Regions from separate parts of the Erwinia sp. L03-1 genome, predicted to be linked through region 3. Evidence: predicted binding sites of a transcription regulator. Region 3 holds the regulator's gene; each other region holds the start of a gene.

Region 1 (7,246 bases), 2.3 Mb from region 3:
TTTGCGCACGTCATCGGCGCTCAGGCCGTGGTAGTCACACAGCCACTTCACCAGCTGTTCCTGCAAATTTTCCTGCTGCTCGACGCTTAAGTATAACTCGGTCCGGTTACAGGTAGACAGCACGACGCCGCCCTGCACCAGCGGCTGAGCCAGCAGGCTGTTAAGGGCCTGATCCAACGTCTCCGGCGAGAACGTAACGCGTTCACGCAGGGCGACGGGAGCCGTTTTATGATTTATTCCGAGTGCCAGCAACGTCATGGTGATTGGTTGGGGATATCCCACTGTTGATAGGGTTTTGTGAGGCGCATTCTACAAGATGCGCGAGATCAAGAAAAGCCATCCTTCGCCACAGGCTGTAACAAGATATAGCCATTGAGGGGTAAATAAGACAAATTGAGCATTGACCGCATGCCGTTGAGTAGATAGCGTGGACGGTTACTTTGGGCATGAACGCCCGTGATAAGTCTGAGGAGCTGACCCCCTATGTTTATGCAGAATCGCCGCCTGATGCGGCTTCTCCCGCTTGCCAGCGTCCTGCTGGCTGCCTGTAGCGTTAATAAACCCCAGGGGCCAGGGCAGAGTGTTACTTCTCCACAATGGCAACAGCACCAGCAGTCCGTAGAGAAAATAACCCATTATCAAACCCGGGGCGCTTTTGCCTATCTCTCCGATAGCCAGAAAGTTTATGCCCGTTTTAACTGGCAGCAGACCGCGCCCGATCGCTATCGCCTGCTGTTGACTAACCCGCTCGGCAGCACTGAACTCCAGCTGGACGCACAGGGCAGCGTGGTACAGCTGGTGGATAACAAAGGCAAGCGCTACGTCAGCAACGATGCGGAAAAAATGATCTCGCAGCTTACCGGTATGGACATTCCATTAAACAGCCTGCGCCAGTGGATCCTCGGCCTGCCGGGCGACTCAACCGACTATGCCCTGGATGATCAGTACCGCCTGCGCCAGGTGAACTACAGCCGTAACGGTCAGAAGTGGACCGTCACCTATCAGGGATATGACAACAAACTTAATCCTACCCTGCCCTCTAATCTGGAACTCCGGGAAGGCAACCAGCGTATCAAGCTGAAGATGGACAGCTGGACGGTAAAATGAAACCTGGCGATATTCAGCCGGCGCTGAGCCGCACGACGTGGCCTGCACCCGCTAAACTCAACCTGTTTCTCTATATCACCGGCCGTCGGCCAGACGGCTATCATGACCTGCAAACGCTGTTTCAGTTTCTGGATTACGGTGACGAACTGACGTTTGAACCGAACGTTAGCGGCAAAATCAGCCTGGTCACGCCCGTTGCGGGCGTGGCCGAAGAAAATAATCTGATCTTTCGCGCGGCTTCGCTACTGAAGGAAAGCGCCCTGCGGGCAGGGCGTATTTCAACCGGGGCGGGCGTCCGGATCAGCCTTGAAAAACGGCTGCCAATGGGCGGCGGTCTGGGCGGCGGGTCGTCCGATGCGGCCACCGTGCTGGTGGCCCTGAATCATCTGTGGCAAACGGGCTATACGCCTGAGCAACTTTCGGCGCTGGGCCTGACGCTGGGCGCTGATGTGCCGGTTTTTGTTCAGGGCTTTGCCGCCTTTGCAGAAGGGGTTGGCGAACGGCTTACGCCGGTCCATCCGAAGGAGAAATGGTACCTGGTGCTGCATCCCGGCGTGAACATTTCCACCCCTGTCGTTTTCAACGATCCCGAGCTTCATCGCACCACACCCGTACGTGAAATCAGTCAGTTATTACGGGCTGATTTCAGCAATGATTGTGAGCCAGTAGTAAGAAAACGTTTTCGTGAGGTTGAACAGCTTGTTTCCTGGCTGCTAGAATACGCGCCGTCGCGCCTGACTGGAACGGGCGCTTGTGTGTTTGCCGAATTCGACACCGAGTGCTCTGCCCGCCAGGTGTTTGAGCTGGCTTCGGAAAAGTGGCCGGGGTTTGTCGCGCGAGGCGTTAATACCTCGCCGCTGCACCGCCGCCTTTCTGAGTCATCAGAGTAATTTGTCGCATCGCCCGTTCCTGATGCGCAGGCTACTCTTTACTACACCCGTATGAACCCGTCAGCGGTATACCGCCCAGTGCCGCTAACGATGTTGTTCATTCTCTGGACGCAAAGCCTGAGGTTCTTCTCGTGCCTGATATGAAGCTTTTTGCTGGTAACGCCACCCCGGAACTAGCACAACGTATTGCCAACCGCCTTTACACGAGCCTGGGCGACGCCGCCGTCGGTCGTTTCAGTGATGGTGAAGTGAGCGTACAAATTAATGAAAATGTACGCGGTGGTGATATTTTCATCATCCAGTCCACCTGTGCCCCTACCAATGACAACCTGATGGAACTGGTTGTGATGGTTGATGCCCTGCGTCGCGCTTCCGCCGGCCGTATTACCGCCGTTATCCCCTACTTTGGCTATGCCCGTCAGGATCGTCGCGTGCGTTCTGCCCGCGTCCCCATTACCGCCAAAGTGGTTGCTGACTTCCTTTCCAGCGTCGGTGTTGACCGCGTCCTGACCGTGGATCTGCATGCAGAGCAGATTCAGGGCTTCTTTGACGTCCCGGTTGATAACGTATTTGGTAGCCCAATCCTGCTGGAAGATATGCTGCAGATTGGTCTGGTGAATCCGATTGTGGTTTCCCCGGATATCGGCGGCGTGGTTCGCGCCCGTGCTATCGCTAAGCTGCTGAACGATACCGACATGGCTATCATCGACAAGCGTCGTCCGCGTGCTAACGTCTCTCAGGTGATGCACATCATCGGTGACGTGGCGGGCCGCGACTGCGTGCTGGTTGACGATATGATCGATACCGGCGGCACGCTGTGTAAGGCTGCCGAGGCGCTGAAGGAACGAGGTGCCAAACGCGTATTTGCCTACGCCACGCACCCTATTTTCTCAGGCAATGCGGTAGAAAATCTGCGTCATTCGGTGATTGATGAAGTGGTGGTTTGCGACACCATTCCGCTGCCGGAAGAGATTAAGGCGCTGCCAAACGTGCGTACCCTTACGCTCTCTGGCATGCTGGCTGAAGCGATTCGTCGCATCAGCAATGAAGAGTCTATTTCTGCGATGTTCGAGCATTAATAAACGTGGGACGGGTTCGCCCGTCCCACTTCTTTCGCGCTAGCTGAACAGCAAACGCTGATCGTCCCTGCCACCCGGTTCCCACCGGCGAATACCAATCCCCTTCAAACGCTGGCTTTTATGCCCTCCTGCCAGGACGTGATTTACAGCAACACTTTTACGGTGAGCTATCACGACAGTTCCATAAAAACGAAGCTGTGGGGGCAGAATTACTGATGTCCGTGATGGTTGCCGGAAGGGCGACGGCAGCGCTCATCGCCATAATGGCGTACCCAGTAGTAGTGATCGGTTATCTTTTCACGTCCGCTAATGCGCGCGCCAACCAGCCACAGCAGCGCGCCGATGAAAATGCTAAGAATTGAACCCTGGATCATCAGCTGCGGCATCTGGAGCTGAGGAAGCTGGTTCAGTACGGCAAAAGCAATGCCAGCCAGCATCACCACCAAACCCAATACCATCAGCGCGTTACCCGCGTAATGTGCATGTTTACGTTTCATAATCCACCTCCAGAAGCAAAGCGGGGCAGAATCCACCCCAAAGTAAGATAAGTTTACCTAATGGATACGCAATCTGGTGCGGGTCCGATCACATTTATCGCTTAAAGTTTGACATAACTTTACGTCTAAAGGGTTGTTTTACTATAGAAAACTTATTATCACGCAGGGCGATTAGTGTGGCTTTCGTCACATCACTGCGCGTTACTTTGAGTTCTGCCGTTCTGCCAGGTACACTAGCCCCCTGATAACGCATTCTTCAGGAACAGAGACAAGTGAGCAGCATTAAACTGATTGTGGGCCTTGCCAACCCCGGCGCCGAATATGCCGCAACCCGCCACAACGCTGGAGCCTGGTACGTTGATCTCCTGGCTGAACGACACAACCAGTCCCTAAAGGAAGAGAGCAAATTCTACGGCTACACCGCCCGCCTGAACCTGAGCGGCAACGATGTCCGTCTGCTGGTGCCCACCACCTTTATGAACCTGAGCGGTAAAGCCGTCGCCGCGATGGCAACCTTTTACCGTATCGCGCCGGAAGAGATTCTGGTGGCGCACGATGAGCTGGACCTGCTTCCCGGCATCGCAAAGTTCAAACAGAGTGGCGGCCACGGCGGGCATAACGGTCTGAAGGACATCATCAGCAAGCTGGGCAACAGCCAGGACTTCCACCGCCTGCGCATTGGCATTGGGCATCCTGGCGATCGTAATAAAGTGGTGGGGTTTGTACTGGGTAAACCTCAGGCCGCCGAGCAGACGCTTATCGACAGTGCGATAGATGAGGCTGCCCGCTGTACCGAGCTCTGGCTGAAGGAAGATAAGCTGAAGGCGATGAATCGCCTTCACGCGTTTAAAGCCTGATGGGATATTAGTCGCTGTCTGCGGCCACCTGATAGTTGGGGTCATCCAGCTCATGGCTGCAGAACGGGCCCGCTTTCTTCAGTAGGCTGATGCAGTCACGGCTGAGATGACGCAGCCGGACGCTGCGTCCCGCCTCCACGTAGCGGCTGGTGAGTTTATCAATCGCCTCCACGCCGCTCGAATCCATCACCCGCGTATGGGCAAAATCAATTACCACCGCCTCGCAATCCTGCTCCGGGTGAAACAATTCGTTAAAGCTGGCAGCCGAACCAAAGAATAGCGGTCCTTCAAGCCGGTACGTCTTCACGCCCTCTTCTTCCCGCTGATCCACAATGGTAATGCGTGCATGCTGCCAGGCAAACACCAGCGCCGAGATAATCACGCCGCAGATAACCGCCATGGCCAGGTCGGTATAGATTGTCACCAGGGTAACGGCTACCATAATCACCGCGTCCGGCTTTGGCATGCGCTTAAGGCGACGCAGCGATGTCCATTCAAAGGTATTGATGCAGACCACAAACATAATACCCGCCAGCGCGGCCACCGGCAGCAGCGCGATATATTTCGACAGGCTGATAACAAACAGGATCAGCAGAACGGCCCCAACCAGATTGGAAATCCGTCCGCGACCGCCGGAGGTAAAGTTAATAATCGACTGACCGATCATCGCACAGCCGGCGAAGCTGCCAAAGAAGCCGCAAAGGGTATTGCCAATGCCCTGTGCGACGCACTCCCGGTTACCGTTACCCTTTTTACTGCCCATATCGTCCAGTACCGCGAGGGTCAGCAGCGACTCAATCAGACCCACCAGCGCAATAATCACCGAATAGGGCAGCACCACTTTTAGCGTGGCCCAGCTCAGCGGTGCCTCCGGCAGGTGGAAAAAAGGCAGCGTGCCGGAGATATCGGCCAGGTCTCCGACGCGTTTGGTATCCAGGCCAAAACCGATGGCAATGGCGCTGATAGCGATCAGCGCGGCCAGCGAACCGGGGATGACGCGGGTGAACTTTGGAAACAGCCAGACAATCAGCATCGCCAGCGCGACCAGGCCGTACATCACGGGTCCCTGATGTTTAATCATCGGGATTTGCGCCAGAGCGATAACAATCGCCAGCCCGTTCACGAAACCGTAAATCGCCGGCTGCGGCACCAGCCGGATAAACTTGCCCAGCCTGAACAGACCAATTGCCAGCTGGATAACACCGGCGAAAATCGTTGCCAGCAGCACGTACTGATAGCCATGGGTTTGGATCAGACCGATAAGTACGACGATTATCGATCCGGCTGCGCCTGAAATCATGCCCGGCTTACCGCCAAAGAAGGCGGTGACCAGCCCGAGGATAAACGCGGTGTGCAGACCGATCGTGGGCGACAGACCGGCCAGCAGCGAGAAGGCCGTCGCTTCCGGGATGAGCGCCACCGAGACAACGGCACCGGCCAGCACGTCGTTTTTAACGTCCGTTGCCTTAAGGTTGCTGAAATTAAACATACTTTTTCCAATATTATTAAGTTATGCCACGCCTGCACCGCCTTTAACATTACGGTGAGAAATATCACATTTGGGGAGAGCCGTGCGGTGAAAGGAAGCACTCAGGATGGCGTAAGCAGGAAGCCCGGCATCCGCTTGCGTCTCCGTTAATTGTAAAGTCCGGTCAGTATCAGGAAATGTGAAGTGGATCTCAACTCATTTCCTGACGGGCCGGAGAGAAATCGCCCCCATCGCAGCGATAATTACGTGTATAATGCGCGGAAACTTTTAGTGTTACTCAACATCTATCGTCCGGAATCGGTTATATCTGCCGGGCGCTCAAGCAATTAAGGTGATTCAAACATGGGATTCAAATGCGGTATTGTGGGCCTGCCGAACGTCGGAAAATCGACTCTGTTCAATGCGTTAACCAAAGCGGGCATCGAAGCAGCTAACTTCCCGTTCTGTACCATTGAGCCAAACACCGGCGTGGTGCCAATGCCTGATTCCCGCCTGGATAAGCTGGCTGAAATCGTTAAGCCGCAGCGTATCCTGCCGACCACCATGGAATTCGTGGATATCGCCGGCCTGGTGAAAGGTGCCTCGAAAGGTGAAGGCCTGGGTAACCAGTTCCTGACCAATATCCGCGAAACCGAAGCTATCGGCCACGTGGTACGCTGCTTCGAGAATGACAACATCATCCACGTGAATAACAAGGTCGATCCGGCTGACGATATTGACGTTATCAATACCGAGCTGGCGCTTTCTGACCTGGATACCTGCGAACGTGCGCTCCAGCGCGTGCAGAAAAAAGCCAAGGGCGGCGACAAGGACGCTAAGGCCGAGCAGGCCGCGCTGGAGAAGTGTCTGCCGCACCTTTCCAATGCCGGTATGCTGCGCTCGCTGGATCTTAACGACGATGATAAAGCGGCCATCCGCCACCTGAGCTTCCTGACCCTGAAGCCCACCATGTATATTGCCAACGTTAACGAAGACGGCTTCGAGAACAATCCTTACCTCGACAAAGTGCGTGAAATCGCCGATGCCGAAGGCTCAGTGGTGGTTGCCGTGTGCGCGGCAGTTGAATCCGATATCGCCGAGCTGGACGACGCCGACCGCGAAGAGTTTATGGCCGAGCTGGGCATTGAAGAGCCAGGCCTGAACCGCGTGATCCGCGCGGGCTATGCCCTGCTGAATCTGCAAACCTACTTTACCGCAGGCGTGAAGGAAGTACGTGCCTGGACCATCCCGGTCGGCGCTACCGCTCCACAGGCCGCCGGTAAAATCCACACCGACTTTGAGAAGGGCTTTATCCGCGCCCAGACCATCGCCTATGAAGATTTCATCA
Region 2 (7,246 bases), 1.8 Mb from region 3:
TGCTATTTGCATTTACACTTAGTGCTTCACATTTACAGCAGAAAGATTATGACGACGCTGACCGAAATATCATTACCCCGCCGTTTTTCCCTGCCCATGCTGCTCTCCATTGCGCTGCATGCGGCAGCGATTGGCGGGATCCTCTATGCTTCATTTCACCGGAGTGTTGAACTACCTAAAGCGTCTCAGCCAATCAGCGTGTCACTGGTCGCACCGGTGGTACAGCCCGTGCCACAGCCGGCTTCCCAGCCTGCGCCGCCGCAGGAAACCGTACCGGAACCTGAGCCAGAACCGGTTCCCGAACCCGAACCGCCAAAACCTGTGCCCGTTGCCATTCCTAAACCGCTACCTAAGCCTAAACCTAAGCCCAAACCGGTCAGGAAAGAGGTGGTAAAGCCGAAGAAGCAGGTGAAACCGCAGGAAGAACCCCGGCACGCTTCGCCATTTAATGAACATCCGGCGCCATCGACCGCGCCATCGACGGCACCGAAGAGCTCGCCGACGCCTTCCACATCATCCGTTGCCAGCGGGCCGAAGGCACTCAGCATCGGTAAACCTGGCTATCCAACACGCGCTTTTGCACTGAGGATAGAAGGGCGGGTTCGCGTACAGTTCGACGTTGACAACTCCGGCCAGGTGGGGAATATTCGCATTCTTTCCGCCGAGCCGCGCAATATGTTCGAGCGTGATGTGAGGCAGGCAATGAAGAAGTGGCGTTATGAGCCGAATAAGCCGGGTAAGGACATCAAGATGAATGTCATGTTTCGCATCAATGGCGGCTCAAGTATTGAATAAATGTTCTGCCGGAGGGGCGCAGTGCATCAGCAAAGCGCCCATGCAGGGCAATGATGGTGGAGCCTCTGTTACGGGCTCTGCTGCTCAGTAAGGGGGGAGTCAGTCCCGATCGTTGAGGTCAAAATGACCTTTTCCCGCCGGCAGCGGTCGGGATTTCCCCTGGCCGTCCACGGCGACATAGATGAATACCGCTTCGGTAGTGCAGTATCGCTGACCGATAGGTTCAGAAGACACTTTTTTTATCCACACTTCAATGTTAATCGTGATTGAACTGGTACCGGTGCGAATGCACCGGGCATGGCAGCTCACCACGTCTCCTACTGCCACCGGCTTCAGGAAAGTCATGCCATCGGCGCGAACGGTGACGACACGCCCACCGGCAATCTCCTTTGCCAGAATTGCGCCGCCCATATCCATTTGTGACATCAGCCAGCCGCCAAAAATATCGCCGTTGGCATTCGTATCAGCAGGCATAGCCAGCGTTCGCAGAACCATTTCGCCCTGCGGAACGCGATTAGTGTCATCGCTCATTAATAGGCTTCTCAATAAAAAGTGCTGAAATGCCCGGAAGGGTTTCCGGGCGTAAAAATTATTTTTCTTCCTGGGGCATGATGCGGTAGATATAAAGCCCACTGATAACGGTGAAAACCAGGGTGAGGCCGGTCAGACCGAACACTTTAAAGTTAACCCAAAGTTCCTGCGGCAGCCAAAATGCGACATAAATATTTGCCAGACCGCAGGCAAAGAAAAAGAGCGCCCAGGCAATATTTAGTCTGCGCCAGGCCGCGGCCGGCAGCGTCAGCTCTTTGCCGAGCATGCTCTGGATCAGGGGCTGTTTCATCCAGAACTGACTGAACACCAGCGCAACGGCAAACAGGGTGTAAATCACCGTCACTTTCCATTTGATGAACTCATCATTGTGAAACACCAGCGTCAGGGTGCCGAAAACGGCGACCAGCACAAAGGTGATAATGGTCATCTTTTCCAGCTTGCGATAGAGCACCCAGCTGGCGACCAGCGCCAGCGCCGTTGCTGCAATCAGCGCACCTGAGGCGACGAAGATGTCATACAGCTTATAGAAAATGAAAAAGACAACGAGAGGGAGGAAATCAAGTAGCTGCTTCATAAGGGTTTCCGGATAACAGACTCAGGCGAACAATCATAATCTCGCGGGTGCCCTGTGGCAGAGCACCCGGTTATGACTAACGTAACAGCATATAGAGACGATAGAGATAGATAATCATTATCGCCGAAATCAGATTACTCAGGGCATTGAGCACGACCGAGGCGACGTTGGCGGGCAGGACGGTCAGCGAGGATGCCAGCAGCAGCACAACGATTTTGGCCAGCAGCCAGAGTGCCACCGCCGGTGCAACCAGCTTAAGGTGTCCCCATACCAGGCGCACGCTGAGTCGCATCGAGGCAAAAATACCCACTTTCTCCGTGCTCAGTACGATAGGAGCCAGCGCAAGAACCACGGCCAGCAATACACCCGGCACGACCAGTACCATAAAGCCGAGCTGCACCACCAGGGTCATAATAAACACCAGCAGCAGCAGGCGCGGCAGCGAGGGTGCCGAGGTACCGATAGCACGTAGCGCGCTGACGCGCTGACCGGCTGACACCATTGGGATCAGGCTGAGCATGCCGCCGAGCAGCAGGGTATTTCCCACCAGCGAAGCAAAAGTACCGGCTGCTGAAGCGCGAAGCAGAATACGCTGCTGATCGGGCGACATATTCTGAACCATTTCCAGCAGGCTCATACCCGAGCCACGGCTGCCGTCGGTCAGCATGGAGAGTTGGTCGGCCCCGGGCGTCAACGCGTGGCCGATCAGAACGGTGATAAATGAGGTTAGCAGCGACATCAGCACGATGGTAACCAGCTGATGACGTAAAAAATTCCCCGTGTCACGGTATAACGAGCCAGCCGTGATTGACATGTACTCTCCTTTCAAGCCTGCATTAACGATCCGGGGATTGTACATGGTCTGGGGCGAACCTGGCACCCTGACTTACATAACTTTCATTTAAAGAAGGTGTTATCGGATAAAACAGCGGCGGCAATCCATAGCGTGCCCTTGCCCGGTCACAGGCCTCATTCGCCACGCCATCCTCGCCGGAACGGGCAAACTCCCGGCAGGGGGTGGGTCGCTGCTGATAAATTCCGCAGGAGACACAGCCGCCAGGTTCGCCCTCCAGCGCCACGCAGCGAGGGGCCGCCGCGTTGGTGCCGCGCATATTGCGCAGGAACAGATTCAACGGCTCGGTCAGGTCAGCAGGGACGGTGCCGCCGCCGTCGTCGGCTTCTGCCCAGTAAAAAGAGACGCGAAAATGGGCGCAGCAGGCACCACAGGTCATGCAGGGGTTAATGCTATCGCTCATTCGATTACCCCGCCCTCAGGCGTCGAACCAAAATCACATGGAAGGAGATAAGCAACATAAGCCGCCGGATATGTTCCCGCAAGGGCTATTTATTGCGCCTGTGAGGTGCGTAAATTGATCTAAATCAAATCGTTGTTTTTTAAGGAGTTTAAAAGAATTGATTAGGGGTGATCTTTCCCGTTAATCAATGTAAATATGTCGCCAATAAAAATGACGGCGTGTATTGCGCGCTTTTGAAATTGCAAAGGAGTGATGATGAAACTGAAAGCACTGGCCCTGGCTCTGGTAACGCTGCTGCCCGCGGTGGCGTCTGCACATCAGGCAGGCGATTTCTTTATACGGGCAGGCTCAGCGACCGTGCGCCCTACGGGCGGTTCGGACAACGTGCTGGGGTTGGGCGAGTTTGACGTCAGCAACAACACCCAGCTTGGCCTGACGTTTACCTATATGGCCACCGACAATATCGGTATCGAGCTGCTGGGGGCCACGCCATTCCGCCACAAGGTGGGTCTGGCAGCCACCGGCACGCTGGCTACCGTACACCAGCTGCCGCCAACCCTGATGGCGCAGTGGTATTTTATGGGTAATACCAGCAAATGGCAGCCTTACGCCGGCATCGGTATTAACTACACCATGTTCTACGACACTGATTTCAACCAGACCGGCCGCGATACGGGACTGAGTAATCTGAGCGTGAAAAACACCTGGGGCATCGCCGGACAGGTGGGGCTGGATTACCAGCTGACGCCGAACTGGATGCTGAACGCCTCGCTCTGGTATATGGATATTGATACCAAAGTCCGGTTTGATGCGGGCAGCGACCGTCAGAGCATTGACACCCATATCAATCCATTCGTCTTCTTCTTCGGTGCAGGTTATCGCTTCTGATTTCAGGCGAAAAAAAGGCGCACTCAGTGCGCCTCTGTAATCTGGCAAAGCCGATTTATTTAATCTGCATATTGTTGGTTACCGCCGTTACGCCTTTCACGGTACGGGTGATTTGCACCGCACGGTTGGCCATCTGCGGGGTGGAGACAAAGCCGCTCAGCTGAACGCGACCTTTAAAGGTTTCAACGTTAATTTCCGTAGACTTCAGTGAGTCATCCTTCAGCAGTTCGGTTTTAACTTTGGTCGTTACTACCGTGTCATCAAGATAACCACCGGTGCCTTCTTTAGTCGGGGTTGGCGCGCATGCGCTGACTGTAATAGCCACTACTGCTGCAACAACCATACCCGTCAGCATTTTAAACAACTTCATTATCGATCTCCCTGTCATCTTTGATTGGCATAAGCCGTATTTACAGAAACGCTCTGTAGCCTATCTAGTGTTAGCCACGAAATGGAAATTATCAAATATGGGCGCTTAAAATAGTGTTGAAATAACGCCTTACCCGGTCAGGCAGGGCGTTAGTCGCAATATTAACGCGTCGCAGCTTTCAGGCTGCTGACAAACGACGTCAGCTCGGCCAGCATCACCGGGGGATTGGCGTGATTTTTTTCAATAATTTTTACAATAGCGGAACCTGAAATGGCACCGGCTGCGCCTGCCGCCAGCGCCTCTTTCACCTGAGAGGGCTCAGAGATGCCAAAGCCCTGTAGCGGGGGCGCGGCATGATACTCACGAAGCTTATCCACCAGGTGGCCCAGCGGCAGCGCGGCGCGCGTCTCGGCACCGGTGACGCCCGCACGCGACAGCAAATAGGTATAGCCCCGGCCCCACGAGGCGATCTCCCGCAGCAGATCGTCGCTGGCATTTGGCGGGCAGATAAATATCGGCGCTACGTTGTGCCGCATGGCGGACTGACGGAAGGGGGCCGATTCCTCAATGGGGACATCCGCCACCAGCACCGAATCCACGCCGACCTGCTGGCAGCGGGCAAAGAAATTATCAATGCCATTTGAAAACACCAGGTTTGCATACATCAGCAACCCAATGGGAAGAGTGGGGTATTTCTGACGAATGGTTGCCAGCATCTCGAAGCAGACGCCAGGCGTGACGCCGGCCGCGAACGCGCGCAGCGTGGCGTTCTGAATAGTCGGACCGTCAGCCAGCGGATCGGAGAAGGGAATACCCAGCTCCAGCGCATCAGCACCGCCTTCAACCAGCGCGTCGATTATCTTTAGCGACAGCTCGGGCGTGGGATCGCCCAGCGTCACGAAGGGGACAAAGGCACCTTCTTTCCGCGCCTTCAACTGTTTAAATAGCTCGTCGTAACGTTCCATCAGATCTCTCCCTTCGCGGTCAGAATATCGTGCACGGTAAATATATCTTTATCGCCCCGTCCCGACAGGTTAACCACCAGGAGCTGCTCTTTCTCAGGCGCATCGCGCATCATCCGCAGGGCGTGAGCCAGCGCGTGTGAGGACTCCAGCGCCGGAATGATCCCTTCGCTTCGGCAAAGCAGCTTAAACGCATCCAGCGCCTCATCGTCGGTAACAGAGACATAATCAGCACGACCTGAGCTGTTCAGGTGGGCATGCTGTGGGCCGACTGACGGGAAATCCAGACCGGCGGAAATAGAGTAGGACTCCTCTATCTGCCCGTCTTCGGTCTGCATCATGGGGGCTTTCATACCAAAATAGATCCCCACGCGTCCGTGCTTCAGCGGTGCACCGTGCTCGCCGCTTTCGATGCCGTGGCCGGCAGGCTCAACGCCAATCAGGTTGACGGAGGGCTCATCAATAAAGTCCGCAAACATGCCGATGGCGTTAGAGCCGCCGCCGACGCAGGCGATAAGCGCATCCGGCAGGCGGCCTTCTCTTTCGAGGATTTGCGCTTTCGTCTCTTCGCCAATCATGCGCTGGAACTCGCGGACAATCGTCGGGAAGGGGTGAGGGCCTGCCGCAGTGCCGAGCATATAGTGGGCTGTCTCATAGCTGCCGGACCAGTCGCGCAGCGCCTCGTTGCAGGCATCTTTCAGCGTCGCCGAGCCGCTATGTACCGGGATCACTTCTGCCCCCATCAGACGCATTCTGAATACGTTCGGTGACTGGCGCTCGATATCCTTGGCACCCATGTAAATACGGCACTTGAGGCCCAGCAGGGCACAGGCGAGGGCAGAGGCGACGCCGTGCTGACCCGCGCCGGTTTCAGCAATAATTTCAGATTTGCCCATCCGCTTAGCCAGCAGCGCCTGGCCCAGAACCTGGTTCGTCTTATGCGCGCCGCCGTGCAGCAGATCTTCGCGCTTCAGATAAAGACGGGTGCGGGTGCCTTTGGTCAGGTTTTTACACAGGGTGAGCGCGGTTGGGCGACCGGCATAGTTTTTCAGCAAATCGTTAAATTCAGCCTGGAATTCCGGATCGCGCTGCGCGCTGACAAAGGCTTCTTCCAGCTGATTCAGTGCGGGCATCAGAATCTGCGGCACGTACATACCGCCAAATTCACCAAAGTAGGGATTCAATAAAGTCATATTGCTTCTCTTTTCGTTTGTCGGGCTGGACGGGGCCAGCCCAAACGGCATCAGTAAGCCTTCAGGGTTTGAAACACCGAGGCAATTTTGGCGGCGTCTTTAACGCCGGGCTGGCTTTCAACGCCGGAGTTAAAATCTAAGCCCGCGCAGCCCAGCTGTGCAGCCTGTACGCAGTTATCTGCCCCCAGACCGCCTGCCAGCAGGACATTATCCAGCGTCTGGCCTTCCAGCAGCGACCAGTCGAAATTCTTACCGCTGCCGCCGTTACCATTATCGAAGACGTAGCGATCAACGCCCGTCCAGTCGCGAACGGGGAGGGTGTTCACAATGCTGAACGCCTTCCAAATCTGCACGCCATCCGGCAGCTGTACCCGCAGCGTATTGACGAAATCACGATCCTCATCGCCATGCAGCTGCACCGCATGCAGGCTAAGTGCTTCGGCGGTAGTGACAATGTCACTGACAGGGCTGTCGCGAAACACGCCGACGAACTTAAGTTTAGCGGCATGCGTTAAGGTACGCGCGGTGTCGATGTTCACGCAGCGCGGGGATCCCTCAACAAAAATCAGACCGCCGTAGATAGCGCCTGCATCCAGCGCGCTTCGGGCATCTTCAGGACGGGTCAATCCACAAATTTTATTATCACCCATGATAAC
Region 3 (7,246 bases):
GCGATAAACATCAGGCGCTGCTGGTGCTGGATGAAGTGCAGAGCGGCATGGGCCGCAGCGGCAAGCTGTTTGCCTGTGAGCACTATGGCGTGGTGCCTGATATCCTCACCACTGCCAAAGCCCTGGGCGGCGGCTTCCCGGTCAGCGCGATGCTCACCACCGATGAGATAGCGTCAACCATGTCGCCGGGCGTCCATGGCACCACCTATGGCGGTAATCCGCTGGCCTGCGCCGTGGCAGAGGCCGCGCTGGATATCATCAACACCGAATCGGTGCTGAGCGGTGTGGAAGCGCGTCGCGAGCAGTTTGTTGCGGCGCTAACCGCGCTGGACGCTAAGCGGCCGCTCTTCAGTGATATCCGGGGCAAGGGGCTGCTGATCGGGGCCGCACTCAGGCCGGAGCATGCCGGTAAGGCGCGGGATATTCTTCATGCCGCAGCGGCTGAAGGGGTGATGGTCCTTAACGCCGGAACGGACGTGCTGCGCTTTGCGCCTTCGCTGGTGATTGAGCCTGCCGATATTGAAGAGGGCATGGCCCGCTTTGCCAGGGCGGTAGAAACAGCGCTATTCTGACGGCATGATGCATGGAGGGAGCATGATGCATCATGCATGGAGCATGGAGCATGGAGCATGGAGCAGTAAGCAGGAAGGGAGATTATTGGATGGCTGAAAACCCCGCGTTATGCTTGCCTGCTCTCCTCCCGCTTCTCGCTGTGCGTTCTGCCTTTCGTTTTAGGCGCTTTTTTTAAGCGGCGTGACAGCCAGCGTCCGTGATGCGGCCGGTCGCGCCAGGCCAGCGAAGAGATGGTATGCATAATCCTGAGGTGATCGAGTATCTGCCTCAGGTGTCGCTCCAGAATCGTTATCGGTCCCTGTTCAAACTCTCCCTGTAAATCCTCCAGCACGTTGGTATCCGAGCCGGGACCATCATACTCCAGCCGCTGCTGGCAGCGCTGAAGGGCGATTTCACAGCTTTGCAGGTAGCGCTCGGCCAGCGCCGGAGTGAGCATCGTATGTTCACGGGCGAGGATGGTCATCGCGTTGATATGCTCGACAATAAACTGACTGTGCGTCACCCACAGCTTCATGTCTGCCAAATAGTTTGAATCAAACCCCGGTTCCTGCATGGCCTGATTAAGCGAGTTGAACACCGCATTATGCGCCTGGTTGGCGCGCATACGCTGGTAAGCCAGCCTGACCGGATCCTGCTCGCTGCCAAGCAGCATTTGCAGCGCATCCTGGTAGGTGCCCAGCGCGTCGTGGGCATTTTGCCGCAGCAGCCCGCTTTGCCACTGGGGCCACAGCCAGATCATGCCGCCAAAGGCAATCATGCATCCCATCAGCGTATCCATCAGCCGTGGCAGCAGGAAGTCAGCGCCGTTCAGCGAGAGCAGCTGGAGCGAGTACACGGCGGTGACGGTAAAACCAATCATCGCCCAGCCGTAGAACTTGCGGATAACCAGGTAGCTGACCAGCGTGATAACCAGCATTATCGACAGCACCATCGCCTCAGGCGCGTGGAGGCGCAGGGCGACGGCGGCGATAATCAACCCGGCCAGCGTACCGAGTGCACGGTGCTGGATGCGTACGCGGGTGGCGCTGTAGCCATTCTGGCTGACAAACATCACCGTCATCAGGATCCAGTAGGGCTTGGGCAGGTCGAAGAACATCGCCAGGGTACTGGCGAAAGTGAGCATCACGGCAAAGCGGGCGGCGGTGCGCAGGGCGGCAGACTTCAGCGACAGATAGCTTTTGCAGGCGGCCAGCAGCGGCAGGCGGCGCTGGCGATCGGCCATCAGGTCGCGCTGATATAAAGGGCGCTGCGTGCGCAGGACGCGCGCAATGCGGCTGAAGTGGTAGTAGCAGAACTGTCCCACCGGATTATCCCGGCTTCGACGGGCGATTTTTTCAAGTGCGCCGAGCGGCTTGTCCATCACAAAGCGCTCCGGCAGCCGGTGGTAAAGAATATCATCGGCCAGCTCCCGCAGTCGTGCGGCGATGGTTTGCGCGTTCCAGCGAATGACCGCTTCAGCATGGCTTTTTTCGACCAGCTTCTGCACCTCTTCAGGCTGATGCAGGCTGACGGAGATATGCTCCTGCAAATCCAGCGCGACCTGAAACGCGCGGATGAGACGTTTATGATGGCTGTCGCGGTTGGCGGCCAGCATATGCATCTGCTGATAGCAGATGCCGATCAGATCGACGGCTTTTTGCTGGCGGGCCAGCAGCGGCGGCAGGGCTTTATCAGGATCGGTCAGACGGGTGAGCAGGGTATATTTGGCTTCACAATAGTCGGCCAGCTCGCGGTACAGCAGGCTGAGGGTTTCGCGCATCGGCTGCTCTTTCCACAGCCAGAACCAGAACCAGTTGAACACCCCGTACCAGATCGTCCCCAGCACGTAGAGCAGGGGCGGCTCCCATATCGGCATGCGGCCGGCCAGACTCAGGGTGAAGATGGCGGCGATAAGCGATCCGGGCAGCAGCCTGGCATGCAGTGGGCTGATTTCACCCGTGACGCCCAGCAGCATTGCCATAGCAAACAGAATCGCAGGCAGGGGAACGCTGTGCTCACCCAGGTACTGGATCAGAAAGCTACTAAAGGCAAACAGGCTTCCGCCCACGATAAGGCGTTTGAAAAAGCGCTTATGCGGCGTATCCAGACCGGCGTTATTGCAGCACGCGGGCACCAGGGAGAACAGCAGTCCCTTTTGCAGATCGCCCAACAGCCATCCAATCGCTACCGGTAAACAGAGCACCAGCGTCTGACGCAGGGCATAGTTAACCTCAGGATGATAAATCAGTCTGCGCCACATCGCTCCATACCAATAAAAAAGGCGCAACGGGAGGTTGCGCCGGGGGGATCAGAGCCGGTTAGCGCGTGCCATAAACTACGATAGTTTTACCGTGTGCGGAGATCAGATTCTGATCTTCCAGCATTTTGAGTATGCGGCCCACGGTTTCGCGCGAGCAGCCCACAATCTGACCAATTTCCTGGCGGGTGATTTTGATCTGCATCCCATCCGGGTGAGTCATTGCATCCGGCTGCTTAGCCAGATTTAGTAGCGTCTGCGCGATGCGACCCGTCACATCGAGGAAAGCTAAATTCCCCACTTTCTCAGACGTCACCTGCAGGCGACGAGCCATCTGCGAAGAGAGTCGCATCAGAATATCAGGGTTAACCTGAATAAGCTGACGGAATTTCTTATAGGATATTTCAGCCACTTCACAGGCGGTTTTCGCCCTGACCCATGCGCTACGCTCCTGACCCTCTTCAAACAGGCCAAGTTCACCGATAAAGTCGCCCTGGTTGAGGTAAGAGAGGATCATCTCTTTGCCTTCCTCATCCTTAATGAGCACCGCGACTGAACCTTTCACGATGTAGTAAAGCGTTTCCGCTTTCTCACCCTGGTGAATTAGCGTGCTTTTGGATGGATACTTATGAATATGGCAATGTGACAGGAACCATTCAAGAGTCGGGTCTGTTTGCGGTTTGCCGAGAACCATTCGCGATTATCCTCTGTTGTCATCATGCCTAAACACAGGGGCAGAGTTCCCTGTCAGGCGTTGAAATAGTGACGCGTTTCCCATCAGGGAAATTATCCCGAACCCTGTCGCAGGCCTGGGTCGTTATGTTGTGCCGTTTCGTCATGCTTGTAGAGTACGAACGAAATTATTACAGCTTTGTTTGTAGCACAGCTTGGAACGAGTGTCTTGTGTTGTCTCGCTTCAGCATAGTGTGAAAATTGTCGCATTGCCGTTTTTGTTGCCGAAGCGTAATCTGGCGTTAACTGAATGACTTAGAGGGATTTGTTATGCAAGCACGTGTTAAATGGGTAGAAGGGCTCACGTTTTTGGGAGAATCCTCATCCGGGCACCAGATTTTAATGGACGGCAATGCGGGCGATAAGGCACCCAGCCCAATGGAAATGGTTCTGATGGCGGCCGGCGGGTGTAGTGCCATCGACGTGGTGTCAATCCTGCAAAAGGGGCGCCATGACGTGGCTGACTGCGAGGTCAAACTGACTTCCGAACGCCGGGAAGAAGCACCCCGTCTGTTCACCCATATCAACCTGCACTTTATTGTTAGCGGTAAGGGCCTGGAGGAGAAAGCCGTTTCCCGCGCCGTCGACCTGTCGGCAGAAAAGTATTGCTCCGTTGCCCTGATGCTGGGCAAAGGCGTTGAAATCACCCACAGCTTTGAAGCGATCGAAATTTAACATTCCATTAGCCCCAGCCTGTGGGGCTAATGCGCAGTGGCCCGGACTATTTTTTTCTCTGGGGCTTAACGCACGGTGTCTCAGACTATCTTTTTCCCCTCAATCAGACGCCTGACCAGCGGCCCCATTATCAGCTCCATCGCCAGCCCCATTTTGCCGCCCGGCACCACCAGCGTATTGATCTGAGAGATAAACGCGCCCTGCAGCATCGACAGGAGATAGGGGAAATCAATATCCTCCAGCGCCTGAAAGTGGATAACCACAAAGCTTTCATCAAGCGATGGGATACCGCGTGCCGCAAACGGATTGGAGGTATCCACCGTAGGTACGCGCTGAAAGTTGATGTGGGTGCGCGAAAACTGCGGGGTAATATAGTTGATGTAGTCCTCCATCGAGCGTACCACGGAGTCCATCACCGCCTCGCGGGAGTGCCCCCGCTCGCTGGTGTCGCGGACCAGCTTTTGGATCCACTCAAGGTTGACGATCGGTACCACGCCGACCAGCAGATCGACATTCTCCGCAACGTTATGCTGCGGCGTCATTACGCCACCGTGTAAACCTTCATAGAACAGCACGTCAGTCGGCTCGGGCAGCGGCTGCCAGGGCGTAAAGGTGCCCGGCACCTGGTTCCAGGGTACCGCTTCATCGTAGGTATGCAGGTATTTACGCGACTGGCCGCTACCGCTGCGGCCATATTCGGCAAACGTATGCTCCAGCAGGGCAAAATCGTTAGCCTCGGGGCCGAAATAGCTGATATGGCGGCCCATATCACGCGCTTTACGAATAGCCATATCCATTTCAGGACGCGTAAAGCGGTGGAAGCTGTCACCTTCAACTTCAGCGGCATGGAGGTTTAGCTGCTGAAAAATTTTGCGGAAGGCCAGGCTGGTAGTCGTGGTTCCCGCACCGCTGGAACCCGTTACGGCAATCACAGGATGTTTGGCTGACATGGCTAACGACTCTCTGAGAAAAACGCATCAAGGCGGCATTGGTAACACGATTTGCGTCCGGGTGTCACGCCCGGTCACGATCGCTAACCGGTAATCCTGCCGCGCGGCATAATATTCACCGTCTCGTGGAGTTCGGACCAGACCAGTACGGCTTCACCACTGATAAGCTGACGGCGTACGTCCTCCACTTTCTGCGTCAGCGAGCGCTCCTGCTCGCCGTAGTCGGTGCCTTCTCTCAGCACGAAAGATTCGATCAGGTTATCCAGCGTCTCTGCGTCCAGCTCTTTCCAGGGAATAATCACGTTAGTTGTCCAGCCAGGTTGAAAGCCATTCGGGGATACGCTGCTCCAGCCACATTTCCGGGTTGCGCAGGGTCCCCCCAACAAATCCTACATGACCGCCGTGCCGGGTGAGCTGATACTCCACCGACGGGGGCAGCAGGTCAGGCGCGGGGATCACCTCATCAGTCATAAAAGGGTCGTCCCGGGCATGAATAATCAGTAGCGGCTTGCGTACGCCGGGCAGCAGCGGCATGGCGCTACAGCGTTGATAATAGTCCGTCGCGTCAAGAAAGCCATGGGCAGGCGCGGTGATGGCGTTATCGAAGTCACGCAGCGTTTTTAATGCTTCCAGCCCGGGCAGGTCAACCGGCAGCGTACCCGGCCATGCACGTAGCTTTCGCCCGGCATTTTGCTTTAGCAGGTTAAGCAGGTAGTGCTGGTAAACGCGCGACAGCCCCTGCTCCAGCTTCCTGCTGCACGGCTCAAGCATCAGCGGCGCGGAGACCACTACTGCGGCATCGATCAGGCAATCTTCTCCCTGCTCTCCCAGCAGGCAGGCGAGCATATTTCCCCCCAGCGAAACGCCAACGGCCGCAGTTGGGACGCGACCCCATTCGTCGCGCAGCCACTGCATAAAATAGCGCGCATCGCCGGTTTCGCCCGAGTGGTAAATCCTCGCCAGGCGATTTGGTTCGCCGCTGCAGCCGCGAAAATGCATAACGACGCCCAGCCATCCGCGATCGCGGAATACCTGAAGCAGCCCGTGCGCATAGGGACTGGTAAAGCTGCCCTCCAGCCCGTGAAACAGGACCACCCTGGGCTTATGCCGCGCCAGCGCCGGATTTTCACTCCAGGCCAGATCGACGAAATCGCTGTCCGGCAGAGTCAGCCGCTGCCAGTGGGGCTGTAGCGTGATACGTCGGCGAATCAGCCGGGGCAGAAGCGTTTGCAAATGCGCATTACTCAAGCCCGGCAGGGCATTAAAAGGGCTCGACGGGGGGCGATTAAAATTCATATTCAAAATGCTTGTAGGATCTCTGTCACATTGTTAGCTTCAAAGCGTCTGCTTTTTTCAGGGGGTGAGGAGCACCCATATCATATGGAACTGAATTTATTTTTATCCATGCTCGGCTTTCTGTGGGTTGCTGCGATTACGCCAGGCCCTAATAATATGTTACTCACCGCCTCCGGCGCCAATTTTGGTTTTTTGCGCTCGCTGTGGCTGTTAATCGGCATCATGATCGGTATGCAGGTCATGTTGCTTCTGGTGGCTTTCGGCGTCGGCGGATTGCTTCTGCTTTATCCCTCCCTCCACCTTATCCTGAAAATTGCCGGTAGCGCTTATCTTCTCTGGCTGGCATGGAAAATAGCGACCGCGAAATATGAAAAACTGGACCCCGGCGACGGCCCGGCTTCACCGATGCCCTTCTGGCAGGGTGGGCTATTGCAGCTGGTTAATCCAAAGGCCTGGCTGATGGCGCTGGGTGCGGTGGCAAGCTTCAGCCTGGCCGGTGAGGCCTATCGCGGTTCAGTCATCGCCATCAGCGCGGCAATGGCCCTGGTGAATGTCGTTTCCGGCGTTATCTGGCTGGGTTTCGGGACGCTGATTGGGCGTATCCTGCGCAGCCGCCGGGCCTGGACGATTTTCAACGTCTTTATGGGCTTACTGACCGCCGCCTGCGTGCTGTTGATTTGGCACTAAATCACTGTGCGGAATAGCGCTGCACGCTGTTGCCGCTATTGCGTTTATTGATCAGACGGAAGATGGGCAGGTGGGTGTTCAGGCGGGGGATGTGACC

The links. The regulator CRP, encoded in region 3, controls carbon source genes, mostly activating them, when cyclic AMP is high. The targets are predictions, from matches to a motif close to ATGTGANNNNNNTCACAT.
Region 1: pth (aminoacyl-tRNA hydrolase) is a predicted target of CRP. The motif match lies at 3,748-3,765, and genes of this name have one in related genera.
Region 2: ompW (outer membrane protein OmpW) is a predicted target of CRP. The motif match lies at 3,290-3,307, and genes of this name have one in related genera.

What each region holds. Positions count from the first base shown of each region.
Region 1 is NZ_CM178762.1:2,625,334-2,632,579, forward strand. It holds gene hemA (glutamyl-tRNA reductase) at 1-258, opposite strand, end outside; gene lolB (lipoprotein insertase outer membrane protein LolB) at 484-1,107, shown strand; gene ispE (4-(cytidine 5'-diphospho)-2-C-methyl-D-erythritol kinase) at 1,104-1,997, shown strand; gene prs (ribose-phosphate diphosphokinase) at 2,129-3,076, shown strand; gene ychH (stress-induced protein YchH) at 3,286-3,573, opposite strand; gene pth (aminoacyl-tRNA hydrolase) at 3,846-4,430, shown strand; gene AC4PCC_RS12135 (SulP family inorganic anion transporter) at 4,438-5,919, opposite strand; gene ychF (redox-regulated ATPase YchF) at 6,262-7,246, shown strand, end outside.
Region 2 is NZ_CM178762.1:2,145,879-2,153,124, forward strand. It holds gene tonB (TonB system transport protein TonB) at 49-795, shown strand; gene yciA (acyl-CoA thioester hydrolase YciA) at 895-1,326, opposite strand; gene AC4PCC_RS10010 (septation protein A) at 1,385-1,921, opposite strand; gene AC4PCC_RS10015 (YciC family protein) at 1,998-2,735, opposite strand; gene AC4PCC_RS10020 (YkgJ family cysteine cluster protein) at 2,758-3,177, opposite strand; gene ompW (outer membrane protein OmpW) at 3,433-4,065, shown strand; gene AC4PCC_RS10030 (BON domain-containing protein) at 4,121-4,435, opposite strand; gene trpA (tryptophan synthase subunit alpha) at 4,597-5,400, opposite strand; gene trpB (tryptophan synthase subunit beta) at 5,400-6,590, opposite strand; gene trpCF (bifunctional indole-3-glycerol-phosphate synthase TrpC/phosphoribosylanthranilate isomerase TrpF) at 6,641-7,246, opposite strand, start outside.
Region 3 is NZ_CM178762.1:350,745-357,990, forward strand. It holds gene argD (bifunctional acetylornithine/succinyldiaminopimelate transaminase) at 1-572, shown strand, start outside; gene AC4PCC_RS01530 (YccS/YhfK family putative transporter) at 680-2,812, opposite strand; gene crp (cAMP-activated global transcriptional regulator CRP) at 2,871-3,503, opposite strand; gene AC4PCC_RS01540 (OsmC family protein) at 3,812-4,216, shown strand; gene AC4PCC_RS01545 (phosphoribulokinase) at 4,297-5,166, opposite strand; gene AC4PCC_RS01550 (YheU family protein) at 5,250-5,468, opposite strand; gene AC4PCC_RS01555 (hydrolase) at 5,470-6,462, opposite strand; gene AC4PCC_RS01560 (LysE family translocator) at 6,547-7,149, shown strand.